DNA from 4 places in the Tumebacillus amylolyticus genome. Region 2 is predicted to be linked to each of the others. Evidence: riboswitches for the same ligand, from Rfam matches in the RefSeq annotation. Region 2 holds a riboswitch; each other region holds the start of a gene.
What was found. Region 2 has a riboswitch for S-adenosylmethionine ahead of JJB07_RS07835 (2,3-diketo-5-methylthiopentyl-1-phosphate enolase). Riboswitches for the same ligand answer to the same signal wherever they lie in the genome.

Region 1: linked by a shared signal. The riboswitch ahead of JJB07_RS04415 (bifunctional homocysteine S-methyltransferase/methylenetetrahydrofolate reductase) and the one ahead of JJB07_RS07835 (2,3-diketo-5-methylthiopentyl-1-phosphate enolase) in region 2 are both predicted to bind S-adenosylmethionine.
Region 3: linked by a shared signal. The riboswitch ahead of JJB07_RS14015 (aminotransferase class I/II-fold pyridoxal phosphate-dependent enzyme) and the one ahead of JJB07_RS07835 (2,3-diketo-5-methylthiopentyl-1-phosphate enolase) in region 2 are both predicted to bind S-adenosylmethionine.
Region 4: linked by a shared signal. The riboswitch ahead of metH (methionine synthase) and the one ahead of JJB07_RS07835 (2,3-diketo-5-methylthiopentyl-1-phosphate enolase) in region 2 are both predicted to bind S-adenosylmethionine.

What each region holds. Positions count from the first base shown of each region.
Region 1 covers NZ_JAEQNB010000001.1:945,961-950,242, reverse strand. The annotation lists gene JJB07_RS04415 (bifunctional homocysteine S-methyltransferase/methylenetetrahydrofolate reductase) at 1-1,806, opposite strand, end outside; SAM riboswitch class I at 1,909-2,027, opposite strand; gene JJB07_RS04410 (aldehyde dehydrogenase family protein) at 2,150-3,652, opposite strand; gene JJB07_RS04405 (nitroreductase family protein) at 3,768-4,282, opposite strand, start outside.
Region 2 covers NZ_JAEQNB010000002.1:186,243-190,524, reverse strand. The annotation lists gene JJB07_RS07850 (PCYCGC motif-containing (lipo)protein) at 1-213, shown strand, start outside; gene JJB07_RS07845 (C39 family peptidase) at 354-980, shown strand; gene JJB07_RS07840 (pyridoxal phosphate-dependent aminotransferase) at 1,106-2,272, shown strand; SAM riboswitch class I at 2,362-2,483, shown strand; gene JJB07_RS07835 (2,3-diketo-5-methylthiopentyl-1-phosphate enolase) at 2,583-3,827, shown strand; gene JJB07_RS07830 (2-hydroxy-3-keto-5-methylthiopentenyl-1-phosphate phosphatase) at 3,854-4,282, shown strand, end outside.
Region 3 covers NZ_JAEQNB010000004.1:237,999-242,280, reverse strand. The annotation lists gene JJB07_RS14025 (cation:proton antiporter) at 1-279, opposite strand, end outside; gene JJB07_RS14020 (trans-sulfuration enzyme family protein) at 385-1,533, opposite strand; gene JJB07_RS14015 (aminotransferase class I/II-fold pyridoxal phosphate-dependent enzyme) at 1,526-2,710, opposite strand; SAM riboswitch class I at 2,803-2,928, opposite strand; gene JJB07_RS14010 (DUF3231 family protein) at 3,008-3,523, opposite strand; gene JJB07_RS14005 (nitroreductase family protein) at 3,627-4,282, opposite strand, start outside.
Region 4 covers NZ_JAEQNB010000003.1:439,019-443,300, reverse strand. The annotation lists gene metH (methionine synthase) at 1-1,692, opposite strand, end outside; SAM riboswitch class I at 1,792-1,890, opposite strand; gene yunB (sporulation protein YunB) at 2,007-2,723, shown strand; gene JJB07_RS12115 (HD domain-containing protein) at 2,789-3,436, shown strand; gene JJB07_RS12110 (NifU family protein) at 3,594-3,827, shown strand; gene trxA (thioredoxin) at 3,857-4,183, shown strand.

The DNA.
Region 1 (4,282 bases), on a different contig from region 2:
GAACGGCGTGATCAAGTACAGGCCGTTGAAATGTTGCACGGCGACGTCGAGCAGTTCCTTGGCGATCTGCACGCCTTCGTGACGGGCGGCCTCGCCTTCGAAGCGCTTGATGCGCTCAAGCGTCGATTCGGCGATTTTGATGCCCGGCACTTCGTTGTGCAGAAATTCTGCATTGCGCGACCCTGTCATCGGCATGATGCCGATGAAGATCGGAACTTGGATGTGCTTCGTCGCTTCGCGGATCGCGAGTAACGTCTCCACGTCATAGACGGGTTGGGTCATGATGAAGTCTGCTCCCGCTTCGACTTTGCGTTCGAGGCGTGCGATGGCCGGCTCCAAATTGCGGACGTGCGGGTTGAACGCCGCTCCGACGACGAAGCGGGCTTTGTTCTTCATCCGACGACCGGAGAAGGCAATTCCTTCATTAAGTTGTTTGACCATGCGGATCAGGTCGAACGACGAGAGATCGAACACGGACGTCGCCCCCGGCAGGTCTCCGACTCGCGCCGGGTCGCCGGTGATGACGAGGACTTGATTCAAGCCCAGTGCGTGCAGACCCAAGAGATGAGATTGCTGCCCGATCAAGTTGCGGTCGCGACAGGCGACGTGGGCGATCGCTTCGATGCCCATTTCACGCTTGAGAATGGCGCCGAGCGCCATGTTGCTGACACGGGTGGTCGCCAGCGAATTGTCGGCGAGGGTGATCGCATCTGCTCCGGCTTCTTGGAGCGCTTTGCTTCCGGCGAGGTACTTTTCGATGTCGAGGTCCTTCGGGGTGTCGTACTCGACGATGATCGTATGGCGTTGACCGACCAGATCGACGATGTTCGGAGACGGAGGCAATTCGATGCGCGGCGTTTCCCGTTCGATGACTTCCGTTTTGGCGGCGAGGGTGGGGTTGATGCGGGGCACGCGTTTTTTTCCCGCGACGGCGTCTGCAATCGCGCGGATGTGTTCCGGCGCAGTGCCGCAACAACCGCCGAGGAGTCCAACGCCTTGGTCGAGCAGTCGAACCGCATAGTCGCCAAAGTACGCGGCGTTGGATTTGTATTGGACTTTGCCGTCGATCATGCCCAGTCGCCCGGCGTTCGGGTAGACGGAGATCGGCATGCCTTCGGGGACGATGGTTTTTTCCAAGGAGCCGAGAATTTCAGCAGGGCCGAGTCGACAGTTCAGACCGACGACGTCGGAGCCTGCCGCTTCCAGTTGGCGAAACGCTTGGGTCAGTTCATACCCGTCTCGGGTGCGGCCGACTTCCAGAAGCGACAGTTGCGAGATGATCGGCGTACCGCTCGAAGCGGCCAGCGGGCGGATGACATCCAACGCCAGCAGCAACTCTTCGACGTCGTAGAAGGTTTCGAGAATCAAACCGTCGACGCCTTCATGCAAGAGCGCAACCGCCTGTTCCTCGTAGATGTCTCGGTATTCCTCCCACTCAGTGCCGCGAATGCGACCGGCGAGGATGGAGCCGATGGAGCCTACGACGAACGCTTCGCGTCCCGATTCCTCCACCGCTTGACGCGCAATCTGCACAGAAGCGCGGTTGATGCGCGTGGTGCGCGTTTCCAAGCCATAGCGTGCCAGCGAATCGCGGTTGGCCGCATAGGAGTTCGTCTCGATGACGTTCGCCCCCGCATCCAGATACGCCATATGCACATCCCGCACCCAATCCGGTTCCGTCAGACACAATTCCTCCGTCGAAGCTCCGATGGCGTTGCCTTGCAAATACAAAAGCGTTGCCATCGCGCCGTCCCCCACCAACACATCAGACCGCAGTCGCGCCCGAAAAGCATGTGATGAATTCACTTTGCTTCCCCACCCCTTCTTCCAAAAAAGTATATAAAAAAGCCTCTTCTCAGGCGTCCAAGAAGAGGCTCATTGTACAATTCGACAATAGATCGAGATCCTCTCTTATCTGCCAAAACGTCCCACATGGACGTAATTGCTGGAATTAGCACCATGTATCACGATTGATACCGGTTGCCGAGGTTTCGTAGGGCCAGTCCCTCCACCTCTCTGGATAAGAGTTGCGTATGAAGTTTTACGAACTTTCAACATACTTTAGAATACATCAAACTCTTCATCGCGTCAATGTGAGAAAAAAAGGGGGAGTGACCGCACACGGCACTCCCCTTTTTTTTGACTGCGCTTAGTTGTAGTTGACCCACACGCTCTTGTGTTGCGTGTAGTTTTCCAGCGCGTATTCGCCCATCTCGCGGCCGATGCCGGAGTGTTTGTACCCGCCAAACGGAGAAGCGGCGTCGAACATGTTGTAGCAGTTGATCCAGACGGAACCTGCTTTGAGCGAGTTCGCGACGGTGAACGCCGTTTTCATGTTCTGCGTCCAGACGCCGGCGGCGAGGCCGTAGGTGGATGCATTGGCGCGTTTGATTACGTCTTCGATGTCGTCAAACGGCATCGTGGCGACAACCGGGCCGAAGATTTCCTCTTGGGCAATCGCCATGTCGTCTTGGACATCGTAGAACACGGTCGGTCGCACGAAGTAGCCGCGGGAGAGGTCGCCCTCGCCGCGCTCACCGCCGATGGCGATCTTGGCTCCCTGTTCCAGACCGCGTTCGATGTAGCCGGTGACGCGGGTCAGTTGTTCTTCGGAGACGAGCGGGCCCATTTGCGTTTTCGGGTCGATGCCGTAGCCTTGGCGCACGTTGCTCGCATGCGTCACCATGTCGGAGAGCACGTTGTCGTATTGGCTTTTGTGGATGTACAGGCGGGAACCTGCCGAGCAGACTTGGCCTTGGTTGAAGAAGATCGCCTGCATCGAGCCTTTGACCGCACGGGAGAAGTCTGCGTCCGGGAAGATGATGTTCGGCGACTTGCCGCCCAGTTCCAGAGAGACGCGCTTGAGATCGACGCTTGCGTTGCTCATGATCAACTTGCCGACTTCGGTGGAGCCGGTGAACGCGATTTTGTCCACGTCACGATGGGTGACGAGCGCGTTGCCCGCCGTTTCGCCGAAGCCCGGCACGATGTTGACGACGCCCGCCGGGAAGCCCGCTTCTTGGACGAGTTTGGCGAGGTAGAGGGCGGACAGCGGCGTTTGCTCTGCCGGTTTGAGAACCACGGTGCAGCCTGTCGCCAGTGCCGCCCCCAGTTTCCAAGCGGCCATCAACAACGGGAAGTTCCACGGGATGATCTGCCCGACGACGCCGATCGGCTCGCGGCGCACGTAGTTGTGCATGTTCGGGATGTTGACCGGAATCACGTCGCCCGAGATCTTGGTGGCCCAGCCTGCGTAATAGCGGAAGTGCTCGACGGTCATCGGAACGTCGAACCCTTTGGCTTCTGCAATCGGCTTGCCGTTGTCGAGCGATTCGATCTCTGCGAATACGTCAGAGTCACGCTCGATCAAGTCGGCCAACGTGTAGATGAGACGGGCACGTTCAGACGGCATCATGCGATGCCACGGGCCGGATTCAAACGCGTCGCGGGCACAGGCGACGGCGCGGTCGATGTCTTCCTTGTCCCCTTCGGCGACGTAGGCGAGAATTTCGTTGTTCGCCGGGTTGTAGATCGGGAACGTCTTGCCGGAGACCGCTTCCACAAATTGACCGCCGACGAACATTTTTTTCACCGTTTTGGACTTTACGAAATCAACCGTGCGCGGGTTGAGTTTATGGCTAATTGCTTCCATCGATTGAAAACCCCCTGTTCTCTATGTACAGCCTGTTACAAAGATATGGGAGGAGGGGACAAAAAAGACCCGCTCGCGTGGGCGGGCGGGTCTTTTTTTCGAGCATTTTCGATTCTTAGAAGGAGTTTTTGACGACGATTTGGTCGAGACCGAAACGGCCGGACGGATGCGCCGGTGTCGCTGCTTTGCCAAGCGAGATCAGGACGGACGGGATGTAGCGGGACGGCACGTTCAGGGCTTCGACGATTTTTTCCTTGTCAAAGCCGCCCATCGGGCAGGTGTCGTAGCCGTATGCTTTGGCTGCGAGCATCAGTTGCATCGCGATGTAGGACGAGTTGCGGATCGCTTCGTCGCGTGCGCCTTGCGGGTTGTTGTCGTACGCCGCTGCGATTTGGCCGAGCAGTACATCGTAGACTTGCTGGGAGATGAAGCCGCCGTCGAGTGCCGGCTTGAAGACAGGTTCTGCGTTTTTGTTCGCTTCGAGGTCGCCGAGCACGAGGATGACAGCCGATGCGTCTGCCACTTGCTGTTGTCCGTACGCGATCGGGAGAATTTTCTCCTTGGTGGCTTGGTCGGTGATCACGACGAGCTTCCAGTGTTGCAGGTTCCAAGAGGACGGAGAGGTTGCCG
Region 2 (4,282 bases):
AACTTGTCCTGCTTCATCCATGAAGTCAAGCCCGACGGCACCGTCGTCTGGGACGATCACGGCACCCGTTGCGACACCTGTATGAACATCACGCTCGAGTCGGCGCAGATGAAGCAGTCCGGCAAGACCGTACTCGACATTCGCCAGTACATCGACAACAAATACAAAGAAGGCTACGCACAACCCACGCCGACCCCCATGCCACAAGCCTAACATAGGAAAAAAGGACCCCTTCCCACGCGGAAGGGGTCCTTTTTTTGTTCAAAAAATTATCAAACTATATCAAAAACACTATTGAAATACGATATCTATCCATAATATAATAAATTTACAGAACATAGGGAGGTTTTACAATGAAAAAGAAACTGATCGCAATCGTCGCCGCAGCGATGACCCTGACCACGCAAGTGGCAATGGCAGACACCGGAATCGCAACGATCTCGGCAGGTTCCGAAGTCAACACCGTTACCACCGCATCCGTATCTCTCGCAGTGCCGCTCTACAGCCAATCCGGCCAAACTTGGAGCAGCCAAACGATGCAATCTTGCGCGGAAACCATCTCTGCAGCAGGTTGCACGTTGACTTCTGCTACCATGGTCTTCAAATATTACGGCGTTTCCATTGACCCGGGTCAAATGAACTCCAAGATGGGCGCTTCCGCTTGCCCGTTCGTCTACGGCGATGCCATCACGAAGGCAGGCGCCGGGATCGTCAACCACGTGACCACGTCCTCCCCGACCGCATGGAGCACCGTCTACAGCGCAGCGAAATCCGCTCTGGACGCAGGCCACCCGTACATCGTCGGCATGAACAAACCGGCCGGCGGCACGCACTTCGTCGTCATCTCCGGCTACGCAACCACCGGCGCATCTGCGTCCGACTTCACGATCAAAGACCCGGCAGGCGGCGTAACCCGCACCCTGAGCTACTACACCGGTCTGTCCTACACCCCGTACCGCGGTGTTGTATACTCCAAGTAATTTGAAGATGAGAAAAAGACAGCACATTCCTTCGGGTTTGTGCTGTCTTTTTTGCTTTTCTTTCTTACGGCTTCGCTGTATAGTTAGTAAGAATGATTTTTGTGAGAAAGGGGTTTCTCCTACCCATGAACATAAAGCAAGCGGATCGTTTGCAGTCTCTTCCGACGCAATTTTTTTCCACGATGGTGGCGAAAGTCAACGCTTCCATCGCAGCAGGGAATGACGTAATCAACCTCGGCCAAGGCAATCCGGACCTGCCGACGCCGCCGCACATCGTCGAATCGCTTCGCACCGAAGTGCTCGACCCGATTACGCACAAATACCCGCCGTTCTCCGGCATGATCGAACTCAAGATCGCCATCGCCCAATGGTACAAGTCTGAATTCAACGTCGACCTCGATCCGGCAACGGAAGTCGCGATCCTGTTCGGCGGCAAGACCGGCCTCGTCGAACTCCCGGTCTGCCTCTGCAACCCGGGCGACGCCGTGCTCGTCCCGGACCCGGGCTACCCGGACTACTGGTCGGGTGTGGCGTTGGCTCAAGCAGAGATGGTGATGATGCCGCTGCTCCGTGAGAATGCCTTCCTCCCGGACTACTCGCAGATTCCCAAGGACAAGCTCGACAAAGCGAAGATCATGTTCCTGAACTACCCGAACAACCCGACTTCGGCAACGGCTCCGCTTTCCTTCTATGAAGATACGATCGAATTCGCCCGCAAGCACAACATCGTCGTCGCATCCGACTTCGCTTACGGTGCCATCGGCTTTGACGGGGAGAAACCGGTCTCGTTCCTCCAAGCAGAGGGGGCGAAGGAAGTCGGCGTGGAATTTTACACGCTCTCCAAAACCTACAACATGGCAGGCTGGCGCGTAGGCTTTGCTCTGGGGAACAAAGACGTCATCTCGGCGATCAACTTGATCCAAGACCATTACTACGTTTCGCTTCCGGCTTTCATCCAGCGTGCGGCGGTCGCGGCGCTGACCGCTCCGCAAGACTGCGTACACGAGTTGGCGGCCACCTACCAGCGTCGTCGTGACGTATTCGTCGGCGGCTTGCGCGAGGCCGGGTGGGACGTGCTGATGCCCAAGGGTTCGTTCTTCACCTGGGTACCGGTGCCCAAGGGCTTCACGTCCTTGGAATTCTCCGACCTGTTGCTTCAGAAAGCGCATGTCATGGTTGCACCGGGGAACGGATTTGGCGACAGCGGCGAAGGCTACGTGCGAGTGGGTCTCTTGACTTCCGAGCAACGCTTGCAAGAAGCGGTCGACCGCATGGTAAAAATGTCCCTGTAACATATACAAAAAAAGAATTGACAGCAGGGGGTACACCCTGTAATATATCATCTAGTTGCAAGACAATTGCATACACAATACGCACGAACTTCTTATCCAGAGCAGGCTGAGGGACTGGCCCGATGACGCCCGGCAACCGGTATGTTTTTTCATACACGGTGCTACCTCCTACAGGAATACACCAAGTTTCATGGTTCCTGAAAGATAAGAGGCACGAACGCTTATGATATAAGCAACGCCTCTTTCTTGTTTCATGAGAAAGGGGCTTTTTTATGGATTCTTGGTTTGGATTCGAGAGGAGACCTTTTGGATGACAACTGCAGAATTTGTTCACGTAACCTATCTGGCGCACGGCAAACCCGGCACCGACTGGCTGAAAAAAGCCAACGGGATCGCAGTCGGGCTCACCGTCGGCTCTTGGACCGATTTGCCGGCCGCACGCAAAGACGCGATGCAAAAACACCTCGGACACGTCGCCGATGTGAAGCAGATCGGCACCGACCCGCACGGTTTGGAGCAAGCAATGCTTACGATCGCGTACCCGACCATCAACTTCACGCCGGACATCCCGGCTCTGCTGACCTCCGTGTTTGGCAAACTCTCGATGGACGGCATGATTCGCCTCGTGGACATCGAGCTCCCGCCGACGTTCGCAAGCCGGTTCCCCGGTCCGAAGTTTGGCATCGACGGTCTGCGCGAACAACTGAACGCCTACGACCGACCGCTGCTCATGAGCATTTTCAAGTCGGTCATCGGCTACGACACGGAGACGTTGGCGGAGCATTTTTACCAACAAGCACTTGGCGGTGTGGACTTGGTCAAGGATGACGAGATCTTCTTCGACGAGACCTACGCACCGTTTGAAAAACGGATCGCGGCGTGTCGCGCGGCTGCCGAACGCGCGCAGGCAGAGACGGGCAAATTCACCCTCTATGCGGCGAACTTGACGGGTCCGGTCACAGAGATTTTTGAAAAAGCACGCCGTGCCGTGGACGCAGGAGCTTCGGCGTTGTTGCTCAATGTCCTGACGTACGGCTACGACGTGTTGCAACGACTGGCAGAGGACCCGCGTGTCAACGTTCCGATCATGGCGCACCCGGCACTCGCGGGCGCGTTGTATCCGTCGCATCAGTACGGTATCTCGGCACATGTCGTGCTCGGTCAACTGATGCGCATCGCAGGGGCGGACATCGGTCTGTACCCGTCCGCTTATGGCTCCGTGGCGCTGGAGCGAGGCGAGACGTTGAAAATTGCACAAGCTCTCACCGAACCGAACCACGTTCTCAAGCGTGCGATTCCGGTTCCGAGTGCGGGCATCCATCCGGGGCTGGTTCCGTATCTGTATCGTGATTTGGGCAACGACCAAATCATCAATGCAGGCGGCGGGGTTCACGGTCATCCGGGCGGTTCGGCGGCAGGCGGTCGTGCGTTTAACGCAGCAATTGCAGCCGTTGTGAACGGCAAGACACTCTCCGAAGCGGCGGAAACTTCTCAAGAGATTCGGACGGCCCTCGATCTGTGGGGCAACCCGTCCGAAACAGGAACGGAAAAATAATCGGTAAGTAGAAAGAAGGAGGACTCATGAGCAAACGCATCGCCATCTTCTGTGACTTTGACGGCACGATCACCGAGCGCGACATGATCATTACGATCATGGAGCGGTTCGGTGCGCCGGGTTGGGAGACGACCAAGGATCAGATTTTACACCAAGAGATTCCGATTCAGACCGGCGTGGGCCGTCTGTTCCACGGAATTTCCTCCACCCTCCGCGATGACGTCGCTGCCTATGCACAGGAAGTGGCGGTGATTCGCGCGGGGTTCCCGGAGTTTTTGGAGTTTTGCAAGGCGCAAGGGATCGACTTCTGGGTGACGAGCGGCGGCATCGACTTTTTTGTCAAACCGTTGTTGGAGCCGTTTGCCATCGAGAACCCGATCTACTGCAACGGCAGTGACTTCTCAGGCGAAACGATTGAAGTGACGTGGCCGCATGCGTGTGATGAGCAGTGCGAG
Region 3 (4,282 bases), on a different contig from region 2:
GAACCAAACTTTTTTCAAAACGCCGAACTGGATGGCTCGTCCTCCGTCGAACAAGATCAGCGCCGCTCCGACGATGATGATCAACTGGTCGGCCAGCGACTGCGGAGACAATTCCACCCAATGCAAGATCGGCCCGACCAAAACCCCAATCAACAAATACAACGCAACGTCCGGGATGCGCAACACGCGTGCCAATCGTCCGCCAAACATCCCGACGACCAGCACGATCAAAACCAAACCGATGTAGCGGTGCACCATCTCCATCGTTGTCGATTCCATCTCTCTCCCACCTTCTGCACAATCTATGACATAGAAAAAAAGCATCCTAAGCATACGGAGTATACGTTAGGATGCTCTATGGGTCATTCTACACAATGGTAAATTTTACTTCAATGCTTGTTCCAGATCGGCGATCAAATCGTTCGGGTCTTCCAAGCCAATCGAGAAGCGCAGCAAGCCGTCGCCGATCTTGCGCTTGAGGCGTTCTTCGGCGGGCATGCCGTTGTGGGACATCATGCGCGGGTAGGACAGAATCGATTCCACCGCACCGAGCGAGACGGCGACGAGCGGCAATTGAACGCGTTCCATCAATTTGCGAGCTCGCTCCTCGGTACCGAGGTCGAACGACACGACAGCGCCGAAGCCGTCCGCTTGTGACTTTTGAATCTCGTGACCTGCGTGAGACGGCAGGCCCGGATAGTAGACCTGCTCGATGTCGCCGCGTTCGTAGAGATAGTGGGCGATTTTTTCCGCACCGGCGCAGGACGCATCCATGCGGACTTTGAGCGTCTTCAACCCGCGTTGGAGCAAGAAGCAATCTTGCGGGCCGAGCACGCCGCCGCATGCATTTTGGAGAAAGTACAACCGTTTGCCCAGCTCCTCATCTCGCGTGACGACGACGCCCGCCACCACGTCCGAATGTCCGCCCAAGAACTTGGTCGCACTGTGAATGACGATGTCGATGCCAAGTTCCAACGGTCGTTGGAGGTACGGCGTCATGAACGTGTTGTCGATGATCGAGAGCAGACCGTGTTCCTTGGCAATCTGTGCCGCACCCGCCAAGTCGATGATCTTCATCGTCGGGTTGGACGGTGTTTCGAGGAACAGCCCTTTCGTATTCGGACGAATCGCCGCCCGAATTTCATCCAAATTCGTCGCATCGACGAACGTCGTTTCGATGCCGAAGCGGTTGATCAACTGGGTCAGCGCCCGGAACGTACCGCCGTAGATGTCATCGCAGGCAACGATATGATCGCCCTGCGAGAACAGGAACAACGTCGTGGTGATCGCCGCCATGCCAGAACCGAACGCAAACCCGCGCGTACCGCCCTCAAGTTTGGCGACTGCATCTTCGACCGCATGGCGAGTCGGGTTGCCCGAGCGGGCGTATTCGTAAGCCGGCGGGTTCCACGGATCTTCTTGGTGGAACGTCGACGCTTGATAGATGGGAAATGCCGCTGCCCCCGTTACCGGATCGATTTCATTGCCCGTATGCAACACGTGGGTGGCGAACGAAATTTTTTTCTCACTCATGGCTTGCTTGGACTCCCTTCACTCCAATTTCCTTCTCTGCCGCTGCCAGTGCTTGCGCGAGATCGTCAATGAGATCGCTGTGGTGCTCGATGCCCACCGAGAGTCGCAACAGGGAATTGGTGACGCCCACCGAGATGCGAATTTCCTCCGGGATGTCAAAGTGCGTCTGACGAGCCGGGTAGGTGATCAGCGATTCCACCCCGCCAAGCGATTCGGCAAACGTGATCAGTTTCAAGTGGCGCAACAACGGCTCCACGAGTGCTTCGCTCTCCACTTCAAACGACAGCATGCCGCCGTATCCTGCTGCTTGGCTCAGATGAATGTCACGACCTACATGGCCGAACAACCCCGGGAAGTACACGGTGGAGATCGCCGGATGCTCCGCCAACCATTCGGCGACGAGCAAGGCGTTCTCTTGGTGACGATCCATGCGCAACGCCAGCGTCTTGATCCCTCTCATCAGCAGCCAACAATCTTGCGGGCCGAGTGTCGCGCCGATGGAGTTTTGCAGGAAGTAGATTTTGTCTCCTACTTCTGTCTCCCGTGCGACAACCAGACCTGCCAGCACGTCGTTGTGACCGCCGAGATACTTGGTCGCGCTGTGGACGACGATGTCGGCACCGAGCGTCAACGGACGTTGCAGATAGGGGGTCATGAACGTATTGTCTACGATTGTCAACACGTTATGACGTTTTGCTACTTCAATTATGGCACTGAGGTCGGTGATTCGCATCGTCGGGTTGGTCGGCGTTTCGACGAAAATTCCCTTCGTATTGGGTTGCAGGGCCTGTTCAACCGCTTGCACGTCCCCTGTATCCACGAACGTGGCGGAGATGCCCTGTTTCGGCAGAATCTGTTCAATCAAGCGGTAGGTACCGCCGTACAAGTCGTGCGAAACGATCAGATGGTCCCCTTGCGCAAACAGTCCGAAGACCCCCGCAATCGCCGCCATGCCGGATGCGTAGGCAAACCCGCGCACGCCGCCTTCGAGTTCTGCGATGGCATCTTCGAGCGTTTGACGGGTCGGGTTCTTGGTGCGCGTATAGTCGAAGCCGGTGGAAACACCGAGCTGCGGATGGCTGTACGTGGTGGAGAGGTAGATCGGAGACGAGACCGAGCCGGTTTGCGGGTCACGTCGGTTGCCAATCTGTGCGAATTTGGTTTCAAGATGCGTCATATTGAAGTCCCCCTAAGTTGTGATGCAAGCAAAAAAGGCCTCTCTCCCAGTGGAGAAAGGCCTTTGCTTATGTAGACATAAGGGGGTCCTTTCTCTCATCTCTCAGGATCGTTAGATCCTGCAGGAATTGGCACCGTGCATGCGTGTGCTGAAAAAATAACCGCATGTCGGTTGCCGGGCTTCATCGGGCCAGTCCCTCCGCCTACTCTGGATAAGAGAGTTTCTTGCTTGTTCAGTTGTTTTGTCTGATTATTTTATTACAGTACAGCACTCGCAAAATTCTGTCAAGGTATAAATTTACTCGCGGTGTTCTGCCGTGTTCACGTGCAACGGCGGGACGACCAGCCAGCCTTTTTCCTTCAACATACGGAGCAGACGCAGGCCCATCTCCGCTTTTTTGGTGTGCATCGTCATGAACAGCGCCGCGATGTCTTCGCGGATGCACATCGCCATCATTTTGGAACAAGCAACCAGACCCGCCCCGTTGTCAACAGCAAGCATCGATGCAATTTCCATGTCCGTATGGCGTGCGCCAGGCGGGATCAGTTCGAGGTCCGCCTTGGGCTTTTCAGGCGCTGCGGGCGGCAGTGCGACGCCGTTTTCCGTCAACAACTTCGCCAATTCGGCCGCTTCTTCCCGACATGTATCAATCGACTGCTCGATGAAGTCGCGCAGGTCTGCGTCCCCCGATTGGTTCAACAACACTTGGTAATGCGAGATGATCCCGTACTTGGCCGCCAACGACCCCCAAACAGCGTCCACTTCCCCATAATGCATCGGTTCATGCTTCGGATTGCCACTCAAGATTCCCATTTCGAACACCTCCGTGTAGTGTAAATGCCCGCCTACTAGCATGTACAAAAAAAACCATCCGCACGCATGTGCGAATGGTTTTTCATTTTCCTGACCTGCCTGCTTATTTCAACCACGTGGACACTTCTTCTACAGGTTTGCGAGTTAACTCCCGCTCTTGGGCCGGATATCCGACCGGAACCAAAGCGACGAAATCCATGCCTTCCATCGGAGGCAAGATCGCTTCAATCTCCTGCTTCGCCTGTTGCGGGCCCGCCATCCAGACGGCTCCCAGACCTTGGGCATGGAACATCAACAACATCTGCATGACCGCCCCCGCGATGGTCTGGAGTCGCGAAGAGCCGACTTTGCGCGCATCCTCCATCGCCGCCGCATCCGAGTCTTGACGACCTCGTTCTGCAAGCAGTCGGTCCGCGATGGAACGATAGTCTCCCATATACACCGCCACACAAGCAGGTGCGGTGCGGAAAAAGTCGCTGGAAGACTTCCAACGCTCCACATGTTCGCCATAGGCTTCCGCTTCCGGCCACGATGCCATCAGCAGCGTTTTTTCCTGGACGGCGTCTGCGATCTGATGGATGACGTCTCGGTTCTTGATCACGACGAAGTGCCACGGCTGGAAGTTGCCGCCGTTGGGAGCCCACGTCGCTGCGGTCAGCGCTTCGCGGATCAGTTCGTCCGGAACTTCTTGGTCGGTCCATTTGCGGATCGAGCGACGAGTGGCGATGAGTTGAAGCAAATCTTGCGGGTTTACACCGT
Region 4 (4,282 bases), on a different contig from region 2:
TTTGGTGCAATGGTAGAGGAACACGGCGTTGAGCACTTCGCGACCGGCGCCCGGCAGACCGAACGAGATGTTGGAGACGCCGAGGATCGTTTGGCATTCGGGGAAGTGGTCTTTGATCAAACGAATTCCTTCTACCGTTTCCCGTGCCGAACCGATGTACTGCTCATCGCCGGTGCCGCACGGGAAGACCAGCGGGTCGAAGATCAGGTCGCGGGGGTCGAGTCCGTGATGGTTCACGAGCAAGTCGTAAGAGCGCTTGGCGACTTCCAGCTTGCGTTCGCGGGTGACGGCCATGCCTTGCTCGTCGATGGTGCCGACGACGATGGCAGCTCCGTACTTTTTGACGATGGGAACGATCGCGTCGAACTTTTCGGGGCCGTCCTCCAAGTTGACAGAGTTGAGCAGTGCTTTGCCTTGCGAGTATTTCAGCGCCATCTCGAACACGTCGAGGTTGGTGGAGTCGATCATGAGCGGCACTTTGACTTTTTTGGTGACGTACTTGAGGAATTCTTCAACGTCTCGGGCTTCGTCGCGGTCCGGATCGGCGAGGCAGATGTCGATGACGTGTGCGCCTTTTTTGACTTGGGCGCGGGCGATCTCGGACGCTTCCTCGTACTTGCCATCGACGATCAAGTTGCGGAACTTGCGGGAACCCAGCACGTTGGTGCGCTCGCCGACGATCAGCGGGCGGTTGTCCGGCTCCACGAAGACGGTTTCGATCCCGGAGACGGCCGGGCGGTGCGGTTCGGCGCTGGTGCGCGGTTTGAAATCTTGCAACGCTTCGTGGATGGCACGGATGTGATCCGGTGTGGTGCCGCAGCAACCGCCCGCGATGTTCAGCCAGCCTTTCTCTGCGAATCCGGCGAGTTTTTTGGCGAGGCTTTGCGGGGTCTCGTGGTAGTGACCGTTCTCGTCGGGGAGCCCGGCGTTCGGGTAGACGGAGACAGAGCAGGTCGCGAGTTCGGACAGTGTACGCAGATGGTCGCGCATGAATTCCGGGCCTGTTGCGCAGTTCAGGCCGACGGAGATCGGCTTCAAGTGTTCAAGCGAAATGTAGAACGACTCGATATTCTGACCTGCAAGCGTCGTCCCCATCGGTTCAATGGTGCCGGAGAGCATGACGGGGATCTCGATGCCGGTGTCTTGGAAAGCGCGTTGGATGGCAATGGCGCCCGCTTTGACGTTGAGGGTGTCTTGCACCGTTTCCAGGAGAAGCACGTCTGCGCCGGCGATCAACAGGGCGCGTGCTTGTTCATAGTAGGAGTCGGTCAAATCTTCGAACGTAATCCCGCCGGTGACCGAGAGGGTCTTGGTGGTCGGGCCCATCGCACCGGCGACGTAGCGCGGCCATTCCGGTGTGGAGTAGGAGTCTACCGCTTCTTTGGCGAGACGCACGGCTTCGATGTTGATCTCATGCGCGAGGTGTTGAAGATCGTATTCAGCGAGGACGACAGACGTAGCACCGAACGTGTTAGTTTCGATGATGTCGGCACCGGCCTCGAGGTAGGCTTCGTGAATGTTGCGAATGACGTCCGGGCGGGTGAGGACGAGGTTCTCGTTGCAACCGTCGAGCTCTTCACCGCCGAAGTCGTCCGGGGTCAAGTTTTCTCGTTGGAGCATCGTGCCCATCGCGCCGTCGAGGATGAGAATTTTTTGTTGCAATTGCTGTTGGATCGGGGTTTTGCTTGACATGTCGAATTCCTCCTCGGAGTAGCGGGCATAGAAAAAGCCCTCTTCGGTCTTGGGAGACGAGAAGAGGGCAGAAGTTGCAAAAAGGGGTGGATACCGCCACTCTTATCTTCCAAAGCGTACGCTTTGCTGGAATTAGCACCTGATCAATCGGTTGCCGAGGTATCAAAGGGCCAGTCCCTCCACCTCTCTGGATAAGAGAAAATAAATATTCAATTCGAAACACTTCACCAACAGTACCATTTCGATGACGCGTTTGTCAATCTTCTACCAACGGTGCGCGGGACATACACATGGAGGAGAAGGAGGGACGTCCGATGGCGATGAAGGTGGGCAGGAGGAAGCGTCTGAACTGGCGGCTCGTCCTGTTTCTTGTCTTGGTCATGATCGTGTTCTCCAGCGTGCAGACGATCTACTATTACGAAACGTCGATGCGTCCGCATCTGGAGCTCGCGGCTGAGAAATACGCCGAGCAGTATGCGGTCAAGGCGATCAACGATTCGATTTCCAAAAAAATTGCCAGCGTTGCCGACTACAATTTGCTGATGAACTTCCGGGAGGGGCCAAACGGCAAAGTCAGCGCCGGGTATTTCAACATGCAAGAAGCCACGCGTTTGCAGGCGCAAGTCACCGACTATATTCAAGGCGAGTTGTCGCATTCCAAGGAAGAGGAGATCTCCCTGCCGCTCGGAGTGGTGTATGAGAGTTCGATTCTGGCGGCGCTCGGGCCGGATATTCCCATCAAGATCCGCCCGATTACAATTGCCAAATCACAAGTGGGATATGAGACGCGCAATGCCGGCATCAACCAGACGGTGCATGTGCTGTATCTGGATCTCACGGTGGAAGAGACGATTGTCGTGCCGTTTTCCACGCATCCAAATGCAGTCAGCACGCGGGTACCGATCGCCTATCTGGTTATGGTCGGCGACGTGCCGCAGATGGTGTACAACGCGCAGGGGTCTGCCGTGGGGCAGACGAGTTCGCCGTTGCCGCCGCTTGAGTTGCCAAACCTCAACGAGCCAGCGAAGTAAAAAGCGCTCGCCTTGCTCGCTGTACCTTCTATTGGTAAGATGGGGAGCGGGAGGGAAGCATTTTTATGGAACGTACATGGATTTTGCAAGAGGCTGAAGCCTTCGTTCGTCAGGAATTGGGCGGAGACTCTTCCGGTCATGATGTCTGGCACATCGAGCGTGTGCGGCGCATGGCTGAACGGATCGCGCGCGTTGAGGGTGCGGACGTTTTTGTCTGCTCGCTTGCAGCACTGTTACACGACATCCCCGACGAGAAATTGAACGAAAGCCCCGAAGCCGGGATGAAAAAACTCACGAACTGGCTGGATGCGCACGACCTTGATGCGGACACACGCGCGCATCTCTTGGAGATCATCACGACGATGTCGTTCAAGGGCGGCAACCGCCCCCCGGTGCGGACGCTGGAAGGCCGAATCGTTCAAGATGCCGACCGTCTCGACGCCATCGGTGCGCTGGGCATCGCCCGCACGTTTGCGTATTCCGGTGCCAAGGGGCAACTCAGCCACGACCCGACCCTGCCGCTGCGCACCGACATGACGGCAGACGAGTATCGCAAGGGCAAGAGCACCGCTGTCAATCATTTCTATGAAAAACTGCTTTTGCTCAAAGCCCTCATGAACACCGACGCCGCCAAACAAATCGCCGAAGAGCGGCATCGTTATATGGAAGAGTTTTTGGAGCGGTTCCATGCGGAGTGGGAAGGACAGATGTAACGGAAGTCACAGACTTTCCAGTTCATTTTTCCTACAATACAAATACAATATGTTGAAGGCTTGCAACAGAATGGCCTTCACAAGTTCCGCCTATACTAGATGTGTATGGGCGTCAACCAACCGATAAAATGAACGATACCGATAGGAGGAATACATGATGGAAGATCTTCGCGCACGCGTACAGGAAGCACTTGATAAAATTCGCCCGGGTCTGCAATCCGATGGCGGCGACGCTGAATTGGTGGACGTTGATGCTGAAACCGGCATCGCTTCGATCCGCATGACCGGCGCTTGCGGCGGTTGCCCGATGAGCACCATGACCCTGAAAATGGGCATCGAGCGCACCGTTCGCGCAGCAGTACCGGAAATCAAAGAAGTCGTGGCTGTCTAAGCCAGACGACGAATTGGAGGGAATCAATCATGGCATCTGATCTCATTCAAACTGTAACCGACGCGAACTTTAACGAAGCAATTCAAGGCGACAAGCCGGTTCTCGTCGACTTCTGGGCTGCATGGTGCGGTCCGTGCAAAATGCTCGCTCCGGTCCTCGACGATCTCGCAGGCGAAGTTTCCGATAAGCTGACCATCGGCAAACTCAACGTCGACGAAAACCCGGCGACTTCGCAAAAGTTCGGCGTTATGTCCATCCCGACTCTGCTCGTTTTCAAAAACGGCGAAGTTGTGAAGACCCTCGTCGGCTACCAAAACAAAGCTCAACTGCTCGACAAACTGGCTGACGTTCTGTAAGCCGCGTTTGTTTGGGAAGAGAAGACCTGTCAGGCTGCGGCCTTGGCAGGTCTTTTTTATTATGAAAAAAGACCCTTCGACCCGCTTGTTTCCGGGCAG